4 regions of the Janthinobacterium sp. 67 genome follow, and region 1 is predicted to be linked to each of the others. Evidence: predicted binding sites of a transcription regulator. Region 1 holds the regulator's gene; each other region holds the start of a gene.

Region 1 (3,280 bases):
CGCTTCCAGAGCGCCATGTTCGACCAGGACACCCTGATCATCACCTACGATGCCAAGCGCGGCGAACCACGCGGCGCCATGAGCAAGAAGGCCGGCAACAACGACAAGCTGGGCGACTGCATCGATTGCACCCTGTGCGTGCAGGTGTGTCCGACCGGCATCGATATCCGCAACGGCCTGCAGTATGAATGCATCGGCTGCGCCGCCTGTGTCGATGCCTGCAACAGCGTGATGGACAAGGTCGAGCGGCCGCGTGGCCTGATACGCTACAGCACCGACCATGCGATGGAAAACAACTTCAATTCGAAGCAGATCCGCCAGCGCGCCATGCGCCCGCGCGTGCTGATCTACACGTCCATCCTGGCCCTGATCATCATCGCCGTATGTACCTCGCTGGCCCTGCGCACGCCCCTGAAAATGGACGTGATCCGCGACCGCGGTTCGATGGGACGCGAAGTGGAAGACGGCATGATCGAAAACGTCTACCGCCTGCAGATCATGAACACGTCCGAGCAAAGCCAGCATTTCAAGATCAGCGCTTCCGGCTTGCCGGGCCTGACCTTGCTGACGCGCGAAGAAGTGACCTTGCAGCCGACGGAAACGCTGGGCTGGCCGATCCGCCTGCGCGTGCCGCACGGCGTGGGCGAGAAGGGCTCGAACAAGATTGCGATCGAATTGCAATCGCTGGACGACCCGTCGCTGCACGTGCGCGAAAGCGCGGTCTTCATCGTGCCGCGGTGATGTTGATTCGGGGTCGGCCCCTCTGGGTCCGACCCCGGTATTTCGCCGTAGGGGTAGCATTCAACATGCGGTAGGTTTACTGTATTTTCAACCCAGAAGCAAAAGCTGGGGTCAGACCCAAAGGGTCTGCCCCCAAGGAGAACAAAATGTCCGACAGTCTGAAACTGCAAGCCCCCGTTGCCCCGTGGTACAAGCACCGCTGGCCATGGCTGCTGATGATCGGCCCCGGCCTGTCCGTGGTCGTCGGCAGCTTCATGGGCTATATCGCGTTTACGCAGCCCGACGCGCTGGTGGTGGGCGATTATTACAAGCAAGGCAAGGCGATCAACCAGGATTTGAAGCGCGACACGATCGCCAGCGACCTGGCCATGGATACGAGCCTGTCATACGACGTGGCGCAGGCGCGCCTGAGCGGTTCCGTGCACAGCTTCGGCAAGGCCTATCAGGCTCCTTTGCTGCTGCACCTGGCGCATGCGACCCTGCCGGAAAAGGATATCAAGCTGCTGGTGCAGCCCGATGCGGCCGGCAATTTCTCGGTCGCCCTGCCGATGCTCGAACGCAGCCGCTGGCAGGTGCTGGTGGAAAACGACAAGCGCGAGTGGCGCCTGTCCGGCATATGGACCTGGCCCGTGCAACGCAGCATCGCGCTGCGCGCGGATGAAGAGCTATAAAGCTTATTTACAGACGTCCGTGCCTGCCGTAATGGCTTTCAGCTTGGCAGGCTGCAAGATCTCGATCTCGCGGTTCGACACGCGCAGCCAGCCTTCCTTCTTGAATTTCGACAATAAACGGCTGACGCTCTCGATGGTCAGGCCCAGGTAGTTGCCGATTTCCTCGCGCGACATGCGCAGCTGGAAATTGCTGCCCGAATAGCCGCGCGCCTCGTAGCGCGACGCCAGGTTGACGATGAAGGCGGCAAAACGCTGCGTCGCCTGCATATTGCCAAGCAACAGCATGACACTTTGCTCGCGCGTGATTTCCTGGCTCATCATGCGGTGGAAATGACGCAGCAGGGTCGGCATATTGCCCAGCAATTGTTCCAGGCTGGAAAACGGGATTTCACACACTTCGCTGTCTTCCAGCGCCACCGCATTACAGTGGTGGCGGTCGGCGCTGATGGCGTCCATGCCCAGCAGTTCGCCGGCCATCTGGAAACCCGTCACCTGCTCTTCGCCACCGGGATTGATCTGATAGGTCTTGAAGTGTCCCAGGCGGATCGCGTACAGGTTCTGGAACGAGTCGCCGATGCGGAACAGCGAGGCGCCGCGCACGATCTTGCGGCGGCGGCCGATGATCTGGTCCAGCCTGTCCATGTCGCCCACATCGAGGCCCATCGGCAGGCACAATTGATGCATGCTGCAGGTCGAGCATCGCGCACGCAACGCTTCCACGGTTACTGTGGGCAAGGTTGGAGTGAGTAGCGCTTCAGTCATGTCGGTACCTTTTAGAAAATGCAACAACAAGTTTACTGCATACAGGGTTGCCGTGTGCCAATTTCACGGTAATTTCGGCGAATAAACGACGTCCAGCCTTTAATTATATGGCAACATCGTCACAAGCCCATGCGAGGAGGGGCATTTGCGCGGTGCCGCTTGCCAAGTTGATGTATTGATAGGAAAATTCCTAACAGCATTATCTGCCGCCTGTGCCGCCCGGTACTGAAAAGGAAATCATGAAGCCTCTCGGCATCAAAGCAAAAGTCGCGCTGGCCACCAGCCTGACCTCGATCGCCATGATCGCGCTGGTCACCATGATCCAGGTGCGGCACATGCGCGACGACTTCACGCGAGTACTGCTGAGCCAGCAGTCTTCCCTGATCAGCCGCACCGCAGCCGAGCTCGACGACAAACTGGGCATGCTGCTGCAGATCGTCACCCTGACGGCCAGGCAGCAGCCGCCGGAATTGATCGCCCAGCCGGCCCAATTACGCGAATACTATTCGCGCCGCTCGATGCTGGTGCTGTTCGACGACGTGCTGGTGCTCGATGCGCAGGGCGCTGTCGTGGCCGACATGCCGGAAGTGGCGGGGCGCGCCGGCATCAACGTCGCCGAACGCGAGTATTTCCAGACCGTCCTGCGCACGCGCCAGCCCATGATCACGGAACCCATGCTGGGCAAGTCGAGCGGCATGCCCATCGTGCAGATGGTGGCGCCCGTGCTGGCCGCCGATGGCCAGGTGGCCGGCGTGGTGATCGGCGTGCTGCGCCTGTACAAGGACAATCTGCTGGGACGTCTGCGCACGGAAAAGATCGGCAAGAGCGGCTATTACTTCATCCTCACGCGCGGCGCCGTGCCGCGCTACGTGCTGTACCCCGATACCAGCCGCTTGTTGCAGCCGCGCCAACCGAACGCCAACCCGACCACCACCCAGCTATTGAAGGAAGATGGCGAAGGCAGCATGGTCAGCACCAACAGCCGCGGCGTCACGGCCGTCAACAGCTTCAAGCGCCTGAAATCGGTGAACTGGCTGCTGGCCGCCTCGCTGCCCGTCGACGACGCCTTCGAACCGTTCGACGGCGTGCTGTACCGGCTGGTGCTG
Region 2 (3,280 bases), 830 kb from region 1:
AGGTTTGGTTAGGTGTTCTTCAGTCCGACGCGGCGCGCCAGCTTGTGCAGATTGCTTGCGTCGAGCCCCAGCTGCCGCGCCGCGGCGGCCCAGTTATCCTGATGCAGCACCAGCGCTTGCCGGATGGCCTGGCGCTGGCTCGCTTCCACGATCTGATGCATCGATAGCAGCGGCGCCGCCGGCGTGCCACAGGCGGCTGGCGCCGGCAATTGCGTATCCGCGCCGGCCGGCGCTTCCAGCGCATCGAGGTCGAGCATGTCCGTTTCCAGGGTCACGATGTCCTTGCGGTCCGCGCCGCGTATCACGGCTTTCAGCGCGGCCCGGCTGATCACATGTTCCAGTTCGCGCACGTTGCCGGGCCAGCGGTAGTGGCACAAGGCGTTTTCCGCCGCAGCGGACAGGCGCAGGCTGCGCAAGCCCAGGCGCGCGCGGTTCAGTTCCAGGAAACCGCCGGCCAGCAGCAGCACGTCATTGCCCCGCTCGCGCAGCGGCGGAATCGGCACGGGATACACGGATAAACGGTGATACAGGTCGGCGCGGAACGTGCCGTCGCGCACATGCTCGCGCAGACTGCGGTTGGTGGCGGCGATCACGCGCACGTTGACGCGGCGCGGCCGGTCCGCGCCCAGGCGCTGGATTTCGCCATTTTGCAAGGTGCGCAGCAGCTTGGCCTGTATCGACAATGGCAATTCCCCCACTTCATCGAGAAACAGGGTGCCCCCTTCGGCCGCCTCGAAGCGCCCGGGCCGGTCGCTGACGGCGCCGGAAAACGCACCGCGCACATGGCCGAACAATTCGCTTTCGGCCAGCGATTCCGGCAAGGCCGCGCAATTGACGTGGATCAAAGGCTTGCCCGCGCGGCGCGACAGCCGGTGCAGGCGGTGCGCACACAATTCCTTGCCGACGCCCGTTTCTCCCAGCAGCAGCACGGGCAGTTCGGAATCGGCCACCACCTGCAATTCGTGCAGCAAGTGCGTGATGGCGCCGCTCTGGCCGACGAAATCGTGTTCCTCGCGCGGCGCCTGCGCATCGGCCAGCATGGCGCCGCCCGACAGGCGCAGGGCGCGGATTTCCGTTTCCAGCCGCGTCACGCGCACGGCCGCCTCGATGGCGCAGGCCAGTTCGCCCAGGTCGCGCTGCGCCTGCCCGTCGAAGGTGCCCACCTGCAGCGCGTCGAGCGTGATCACGCCCCAGCGTTCGCCTTCCAGGTCCAGCGCCATGCCCATGCAGTCGTGCACGGGCAGCGGCTCGCCGGCCCGCTCGGCGATCAGGCCATCGTAGGGATCGGGCAGGGAACTGTCGTGATGGAAGCACAGTACGCCGCGCCGCTGCAGGATGGCGGCCAGGCGTGGATGGTCGGCGACGGCGAAGCGGCGTCCCAGCGCGTCGCTGGCCAGGCCGGCCATCGCCACGGGGCGCAAATGCTCGCCGTCGAGCTTGAGCAAGGCCACGGCTTCGCAGCCGAAGTGGGCGCGCAGGCTGCCGACGAGGCGCTGCAGGCGCACGGCCACGGGCAGGTCGGCGACCAGGTCGGTGAGCAGCAGCAGGTGGATGGCGGTGGTGGTCATAATTACCATGCAGGGTACAACGGACCACGCCCAAAGAGGGTCATATCGACCCTGCATTTTTCAAATCGTTGATTTAAAACAAGTTTTTCCTGGCACACGGATTGCCTGGGTAAGGGTGCCGAACCGGCATACAAGACCAAGGAAAGCTTGATGAAAACGACTCCCTCCCTCCGCGCCATTGCCGCCGCCGTCTGCGTACTGGCCATGCCCCTGTCCGTGCAAGCCCAGGTGAGCCTCCCTGCCACCGCCGCCGCTGTCAGCCAACCCTCGGCCGCCGCCGCGCTCAAGCGCTATGAACTGCAAACCAATATCGTCGACGGCAAGATGGTGTTCATCGACGCCAAGGGCCAGGTCAACCCCGTGCTGGCGGCCAAGGTGGGCGACACGGTCGAACTGGTGCTGAAAAGCGGCGAAGGCGCCGAGCACGATCTGCTGATCCCGGAACTGAACGTCGCATCCGCGAAGTTCAGCGCCAACAGCGGCAGCACCACCGTGCGCTTCAAGGTCACGCGCGCGGGCACGTTCACTTATTACTGCTCGATCCCCGGCCACCGCCAGATCGGCATGGAAGGCAAGCTGGAAGTGAGCGGTACCTCGCTGGCCGAGACGGCGGCGCCGAAGGCGGCCAGCGAATCGAGCCAGGCCGCCGCGCTGGCCCTGTACACGCCCGCGCCATCGCCGATGCGCGGCCCCGACCCATCTGCCGTCAACGTGGCGGCCAATCCCGCCTCCGTGCCGTCCGCCATTGGCGCGCGTGCGCCGCAAACCCTGAAATACCGGATGGAGACGGTGGAACTGCCGGGCAAGCTCGATGACGGCACCAGTTTTACCTACTGGACCTTCAACCGCCAGGTGCCCGGCCCCATGCTGCGCGCGAAGGTGGGCGACACGGTGGAACTGACCCTGTTCAACGCCAAGGACAGCAAGATGATCCACTCGATCGACTTGCATGCCGTGACGGGTGGCCATGGCGGCGGGCAGCATACGCAGGTGGCGCCGGGCCAGGAAAAAACCGTCACCTTCAAGGCGCTCAATCCCGGCCTGTTCGTGTACCACTGCGCCACGCCGCTGGTGCCGCAGCATATCGCGGCCGGCATGTACGGCATGATCCTGGTCGAACCGGAAGGCGGCTTGTCAAAAGTCGACCGCGAGTATTACGTGATGCAGGGCGAGATGTACACGGGCCGTCCGCACGGCGCACCCGTGCACCAGGAAGCGAACCTGGAAAAAATGGCCAATGAGCTGCCCGACTACTACGTCTTCAACGGCGAAGTGGGCGCCCTGAGCAAGACGCACAAACTGCAGGCGAAAGTCGGCGAGACGGTGCGCATCTATTTCGGCGTCGGCGGCCCGAACAAGATTTCATCGTTCCACATCATCGGCGAGATCTTCGACAAGGTGTACAGCGAAGGCTCGATCAGCAGCCCGAAACACGACGTGCAAACGACGCTTGTGGCACCGGGCGGCGCGACCATCGTCGAACTCAAGGTACAGCATCCTGGCAGCTATCTGCTGGTCGACCATGCGCTGTCGCGCGCCGGCAAGGGCGCCGTGGGCGTGCTGGAAGTGACTGGCGAACCGGTGCCCGGCGTCTACCACGCTGGTGCCCATCAATAAACCCCATTCATCCTCAAGGAACCATTATGGACATGATCGATCAATCCCTGGGCCAGCTGGCCCGCCGCATCCCCGGCGCCACGCGCCTGTTCGAT
Region 3 (3,280 bases), 3.7 Mb from region 1:
ATTATCAATATAAGCGAAATTTGCCAAATAATCAAGCGCGCGCACCAAAATAGTGCGGAAGGGCCAAGGGCGGCGCATCGCCCGGCCTTCTGCGATAATGCAGGCGCTGACAAATATTTTCCTCTTTGAAAGAAATGCATGCGTACATGGATCGCCTGTGCCGGATGGTTGTGTGTCGTATCTCTGGGCCAGGCCCAGGAACACGCGCCGCCGCCGGCTGTTCCCGCGCCGCTGCAAAGCGCCAGCGCGCCGCCCGCCGCCGATGCCGTGACACCGTCCGTTACACCGGCCCCGACCGCCGCGCCAGCGGAGGAGGCGCAGCCTTCGCAAACGGTGACGATCACGGCGAGCAACGACGCCAAGGCGCCGCGCGTGCGGTTCACGTCCTACCGTGAAAGCTATCTGACGGCCAGGAAAGTGTGGCAAGTGTCGAGCGGCAGCGTGGTCATGGCCCTGCGCCTGATTCCTGCCAAGCTGAGCGCTACCATCGACGACGTGCGCGTGGCCTTGCAAGGCAATGGCGCACCCATGCCGATCAAGGTATCCGATGGCGGCGTGTTTGTCGTGCCGCTCAACGATGATATCGCCGCGCAGGATGGCACTTTTCTCGTGAACAAGGGCAAGGGCGAGCTGACGGCGAATATCGTGCTCCAGCCGTCCGTGGCGCGCGATGCGTGGAACGTCACGCGCGTGGGGCAAGTCCTGCACGATGCGCGCCGTGCCGTGCGGGCCATCACGCCGTGGTACAAGCGGCCATTCGCCAGCGACGTGCAATCGCTGGCCTTTTGCGCGGCCGAGCGGGGCAGCGCCTTGCGCTTGATGGATGGCGAGCAATTGATTGCCACCTTGCCCATGAACGAGGCGGCCGTCAACGACATCAACCAGCCCGTGTTTTGCAAGATTTTCGACGGCGAAGACAAATATCCGGGACACTACCGCGTCGTCTTGCCCGAGCAGGCGACGGTGTTGCTGCTGTAGCGTCTAGTTGGGCTGGCGCTGTACCAGTTCCAAAGCGGCCGCCAGGGCCAGGTCCATGGTGGCCTGGTGAAAGATCAGCCATTGCGGCAACAGCGACAGCGCATGGCGTCCCTGCTCCAGGTCGCCTTCATCGACGGCGGCCCAGGCATGGTGCAAGCCGCTGAGTACGCGGGCATGCTGTTCGCGGTGGTTGGCCAACGAGGGAAAGGCGATTTGTTCCATCAAATCTTCTTCCTCGCGGAAATCGCGCTCGACGGCCGCGATCAGCTCGCGAAACGCCACGCTGAAATGCTGGTCGCTCAGTTGCTGCAGCCGCGCCAGCTCCTGAAACAGCGCCTCATGCGCCTCGTCGATGACGGGAACACCCAGCGCCATCTCATCCTTCCAATGCGATTTACCCATGCCGATGCTCCCGGTTAAGTCCGTCGCGGTGCGAAGCGGACTGTTCCAGTGTGGACGCAGCCACGCTTCAAATCCATGACCTGGATCAAAAATATGGTGAAGAGGGGGAAGGCTAAGAGAGCGAGAAATGAAGGAAAAGGGGGAACAAATCCCCATCCGCAATAAAGCGGTTTTAATAACGATGCGCTTCGTTACCCAGCGACGTTTTCTCAGCCGCGCGTATTAACGCTTGGGCCAATGACTCCACATGGCTTGCGCATCGACATTCGGTACTTGCAACTGCTGCCCGGCCGATGTCTGCATCGTATCCCTGAGCACGAGGGGCACGAGCAGCAAGGCCGACAGGGCGAGGCAGGCCAGCACTTTGAGCGTCAACATGGTCGTCTCCCGGTGTCCCGGCGGCGGCGCGAGGATGCGGCGCCTGCCGGTCACTTCCTATGTACTACCATGCTTGCAGTTTAGTTCATCTGATTGAAACTTCAACTAGTTGCTGTGACGCACTGCACCAGTTACGCCTCTTATTTGGCCTTGCGGCTGCGCCGTGGCTTGCCTGCGGGAGGCAGCAAGGAATCGAACCACACTTGCGTCAACTGCCGCGTATTTTTTGCCGCTTCGCGCTTGACGGCGGCCGTCGCGTGGCCGCGCGCCGTGTTGGCGATGCGGTTGGCGGCGCTCAGGTACATGCTCATCCAGGGGTTTTTCATGGACAGCCTCGCAGATAGTGGGTGGGAATGCCTCCACTCTAAACTGATCGCCAGCGCTGACCGTGCGCCTGCCCACATAGCCGGGCGGTGCTGGCGATGGGCTGAGCCAGATCAATACACGTCGCGGCGGTAGCGTCCCGCCGCCAGCAGGGCGTCGACGCCCTCCTGGCCCAGCACTTCTTGCAGTACAGCATCGATTCCTGCCGCCATGCCTTGCAGGCTGCCGCACACGTAGACGATGGCGCCTTGCGCCAGCCACGCGCGCAACTCGCCGGCGTTGGCGCGTAAGCGGTCCTGCACGTATTGCCGTGCTTCGCCATCGCGCGAAAAGACCTTGTCCAGGCGCGCCAGGTGGCCAGCGTCGAGCCAGCCTTGCAACTCTGTGCCGCAGATGCTGTCAAAAGCTTGCTGGCGTTCGCCGAACAGCAACCAGTTGCGGGCCAGCCCCGCCCGCTGGCGCGCGCGTAGATGCGCACGCAAGCCGGCCAGGCCGGAACCGTTGCCGATATAAATACAGGGCACGTCGACGAGAGCGGGCGCGAAGGCGGGATTGGCTTGCAGGCGCAAGCGGATGGGGCTGCCCAGCGGGGCGAAACGCGTGAGCCAGCCGGAACAGACGCCAAATCCCTGATTGTCCTCGCCCGCATGGCGTTCCTGGCGCACCAGCAACTGCAGTTCGCCATCGGAGGGCAGCGAAGCGAGTGAATAGCTGCGGGGCGCGTGGCGGGCATTGTCGGGGTGGCTACCCTCGCTGCCGTCCGCGTTGCATGGAATGATTTCGGCCAGCGCGCCCGCTTCCCAGATGGCGTCGGCCGGGCCCGTCAAGGTGATTTCATGCAATTCTCCACCCTGGCTGCCCGGGTTGAGCAGCACGCGGCGCGCCAGGCGCCACTTGGCATACGACGCTTCTTCCTGCACGCCGATGGCATCGATGGCGCTGCCGCTGCAGCGGGCCAGCGCTGTGGACCAGTCGGCCAGGGCGGCAGGGTCGTGCTTGTCCACTTCGATCAGCGGGAATAATGGATGGGCGCCCAGCGCTTGCAATTGCCGCGCCAGCGCATGGCCAAAGCCGCAAAAGGCGCTGTAATGGCGGTCGCCCAGGGCCAGCATGCCGAACTCCAGGCCCGCCAGCGGCGTGCCGGCTGTTGTTTGCAGCAGGCGCGCAAAGCGGCGCGTGCCGTCCGGCGCCTCGCCTT
Region 4 (3,280 bases), 720 kb from region 1:
ATATCCACGATCTGGCGCGAATTGGCCCGTATCGTCGCCATCGTCGTCACCGCCTGCTGCATGGCCGCGCCCCCTTGCACGGCCAGGGTGGAAGCTTGCCCCGCCAGTTCGCAGGCCAGCTGGGCATTATCGGCATTGTCATTGACGGCTTGCGTCAGCGCTTCCATGGCGCTCGACGTTTCTTCCAGCGAACTGGCCTGCATTTCCGTGCGCGCCGATAAATCCAGGTTGCCGGTGGCAATTTCACGCGACGCTGTGTCGATCGATTGCACGGCGCCCATGATGGTGCGCAAGGTCTGGTTCAGGTGGGCGATGGTCTGGTCCAGCACGCGCGACGTGGCGGCGATTTCGTCATTGCCCTGCTTGGGTGCGCCGGCCGTCAGCTTGCCCGCCGCCAAGTCTTGCACGGCGTCGGCAATGCCGCGGATTTCCACCAGCATGGCGCGCCGCACCAGCATGGTCACGACGATGGAGACGAGAATAGACAGCAGCACCGTCAGCAGCAAGCTCCAGCCCAGGCTGCGGAACTCGGCGCTGGCGGCCGCATGGGCCTGGCTGCTGAGCGTCGTTTCCAGGGCCGACAGTTGCGCCAGCTGGGTATTGAACTGCACGAACTGGGTTTCCGCCTTGAGCATGGAATTGGTGGCGATCGACTGGTCCATCTGCGCCATTTCCATGGTTTCCAGCACGGCCTTGCGATAGCCGGCCAGGGCCGCGATGGCGGCATCGACGAGGCTGCGCTCGGCATCCGTGGCCGTGGTGCGCAGCGTGGCCAGCTGGGTGCCGATGGCCGCGTGGCGCGCCTTGATCTGTTGCTCCAATGTGTCGAGGCGGGCCTTGGCGAAACTGCCATTCGTCCATGACAGCAACTGGTACATATTGCCATGCACCTCTTTGGCGTCGCCAGCCACGTCGGCGGCCGCCTTCAAGTGTGTGATGCGCACCCGCACCATGTTTTCCAGCGAGGCATTTTGCCGCACCATGCCATACCAGGCGCCCGTCGAGCTGAGTATCAGCAGCAGCAAGACCAGGGAGGGCGCCAGCAATAATTTTGGTCCGATGCGTAATTGATTGAGCATGCTTGACTCCTGGCTATGGCTGTTCACACCGCAGGCGGCGCGCGGCGTGCATGCGCGCCGCCCCTGCCTTATTTTTTGTAGATGCCCGCTTCCAGCACCACGTCGTTGACGCGCAGGATGTAGGTGGTCTTTGGTTCGATCTTGCCGCTGGTGGGATTCTTGTACTGGTAATCGACCCAGCCCTTGCCCTGTTTTTGTGCCAGTTCGATGATTTCACGACGATATTTCTTGCCGTTCGCATCGGGCACATCCGTCAAATCCTTGCCCACGATGGAAGGATTGATGGGGTGGGCCAGCACGATACCCGTCTTGATGTCGCGCATGTCCACATACAGCGAGCCCTGCACGAAGTCCGGGTCCTTCGCCGTGATTTTCTTCATCATTTCTTCCTTGCCATGCGCCTTCATGAAGGCGGCGCCCCGTTCGGCCATGGCGATCGCATCTTTTTCCGTTGGTTCGACCGCGGCGCTGACGCCGCCGCCGGCAAATGCCAGGCACAGCAGGCTACCCGTGAATAAGCGTTGCATGAAAGCTCCTTGTGATATCGAGGGATGTGTTGCCGAGTCGTAATTTACGTTGCCGAAGTCCGTCTCAGATTGCGATGGAACAAACTAAGGTGTTGCTTGTAGGCAGCATGCAACGTATCGACGGCTTGTTGATATGCAGCAATTTGGTTCCGGAAAGCAAGAACTATGATGACTTTCACAGCATGCCGGGGTGATCTCGCATGCGGGAGGAAAAGGCTGGAATTGGCTGGCATATGGCCAATTTCATGAAAGTTAACGCTATTTACAGGCAAGGAGCCGACCGTGTCCGCACTCATTACCGAGCCGTTTCCACCCAAGTTCAAGCCATATACGCGGCAAACCATACAACAGGCGCGGCAGTGGAAATGGCTGCCTGAAGAGCAGCGTGCAGCCGTGCAAGTGGTGTCGCACGTGTTGCCGTTTCGCACCAATGAATATGTGCTCGACCAGCTGATCGACTGGAACAATATCCCTGACGATCCCATCTACCGTCTCGTCTTTCCCCACCGCGACATGCTGCCGCCCGAGCAGTACGCGCACTTGCGCGACCTGGTGCTGGTCAAGCAGGACAAGGCCGCCATCGACGCCTATGTGCATGGCTTGCGCCTGGGCATGAATCCCCATCCGGCCGGGCAGATGACGCACAACGTGCCGCGGGTCAACGACGCGCCCGTGCGGGGCCTGCAGCATAAATATGCGCAAACGGTGCTGTTCTTCCCCAGCGCGGGCCAGACTTGCCACGCGTATTGCACTTTCTGTTTCCGCTGGCCCCAGTTCGTCGGCATGGACGACATGAAGTTCGATGCGCGCGAGTCGCATGAGCTGGTTGCCTATTTGAAACTGCATCCGGAAGTGACGGACGTGCTGTTCACGGGCGGCGACCCGATGATCATGAACACGCGGCAACTGGCCGCCTACCTGGAGCCGCTGCTGGCGCCGGGCCTGGAACATATCCAGAACATTCGCATCGGCACCAAGGCGGTGGCGTACTGGCCGCAGCGTTTTGTTTCCGACCGCGATGCGGATGACTTGATGCGCCTGTTCGAGCGCATCGTCAAGGCGGGCAAGAACCTGGCCGTGATGGGCCATTACAGCCATGCCGTCGAGTTGCGCCAGGACATCGCCCAGCAAGCCGTGAAACGCATCGTCTCCACGGGCGCCACCTTGCGCATGCAGGGGCCGCTGATCCGCCACATCAATGAAGATCCGGCAAGCTGGGCCGAACTGTGGCAGACGGGCACGCGCCTGGGGGCGATTCCGTATTACATGTTCGTCGAGCGGGACACGGGTCCGCGCGGCTATTTCGAGTTGCCCTTGGCGAAGGCGCACGAGATTTTCCAGGCCGCCTACCAGATGGTGTCCGGCCTGTCGCGCACGGTGCGGGGACCGTCCATGAGCGCCTTTCCCGGCAAGGTCGTCATCGACGGCATCGTCACCATCAACGGCGAAAAACTGTTTGCCCTGCAATTTTTGCAGGCGCGTAACCCGGACTGGGTGCGCCGGCCGTTTTATGCCAAGTTCGATGCGGAAGCGACGTGGCTGGACCATTTGAAGCCCGCGTTCGGCCACGACAAGTTTTTCTTTGAAACGGATGAGCCCGTGCCGCAGTTGCCGCACAAAATCATCCGCCTGGCGCAGGCCGCCTGAGCATGCACGCGGCCGTTGCGTCTGCCC

What was found. Region 1 encodes FNR, which switches genes on or off when oxygen is low (the NO sensors DNR and NnrR bind a similar motif). Its sites were predicted from a motif close to TTGATNNNNATCAA; they were not measured.
Region 2: the regulator FNR is predicted to act here: its motif matches at 1,637-1,650, upstream of nirK (copper-containing nitrite reductase).
Region 3: the regulator FNR is predicted to act here: its motif matches at 1,456-1,469, upstream of CLU90_RS01865 (bacteriohemerythrin).
Region 4: the regulator FNR is predicted to act here: its motif matches at 1,735-1,748, upstream of CLU90_RS15285 (KamA family radical SAM protein).

What each region holds. Positions count from the first base shown of each region.
Region 1 is NZ_PGES01000001.1:4,123,019-4,126,298, forward strand. It holds gene ccoG (cytochrome c oxidase accessory protein CcoG) at 1-741, shown strand, start outside; gene CLU90_RS18445 (FixH family protein) at 888-1,412, shown strand; gene fnr (fumarate/nitrate reduction transcriptional regulator Fnr) at 1,416-2,174, opposite strand; gene CLU90_RS18455 (response regulator) at 2,414-3,280, shown strand, end outside.
Region 2 is NZ_PGES01000001.1:3,293,055-3,296,334, reverse strand. It holds gene norR (nitric oxide reductase transcriptional regulator NorR) at 9-1,568, opposite strand; gene nirK (copper-containing nitrite reductase) at 1,719-3,185, shown strand; gene ytfE (iron-sulfur cluster repair protein YtfE) at 3,212-3,280, shown strand, end outside.
Region 3 is NZ_PGES01000001.1:408,915-412,194, forward strand. It holds gene CLU90_RS01860 (hypothetical protein) at 139-978, shown strand; gene CLU90_RS01865 (bacteriohemerythrin) at 982-1,380, opposite strand; gene CLU90_RS29030 (hypothetical protein) at 1,603-1,758, opposite strand; gene CLU90_RS01870 (hypothetical protein) at 1,899-2,084, opposite strand; gene CLU90_RS01875 (PepSY domain-containing protein) at 2,196-3,280, opposite strand, start outside.
Region 4 is NZ_PGES01000001.1:3,407,262-3,410,541, reverse strand. It holds gene CLU90_RS15295 (methyl-accepting chemotaxis protein) at 1-1,079, opposite strand, end outside; gene CLU90_RS15290 (cache domain-containing protein) at 1,148-1,606, opposite strand; gene CLU90_RS15285 (KamA family radical SAM protein) at 1,889-3,253, shown strand; gene CLU90_RS15280 (MFS transporter) at 3,256-3,280, shown strand, end outside.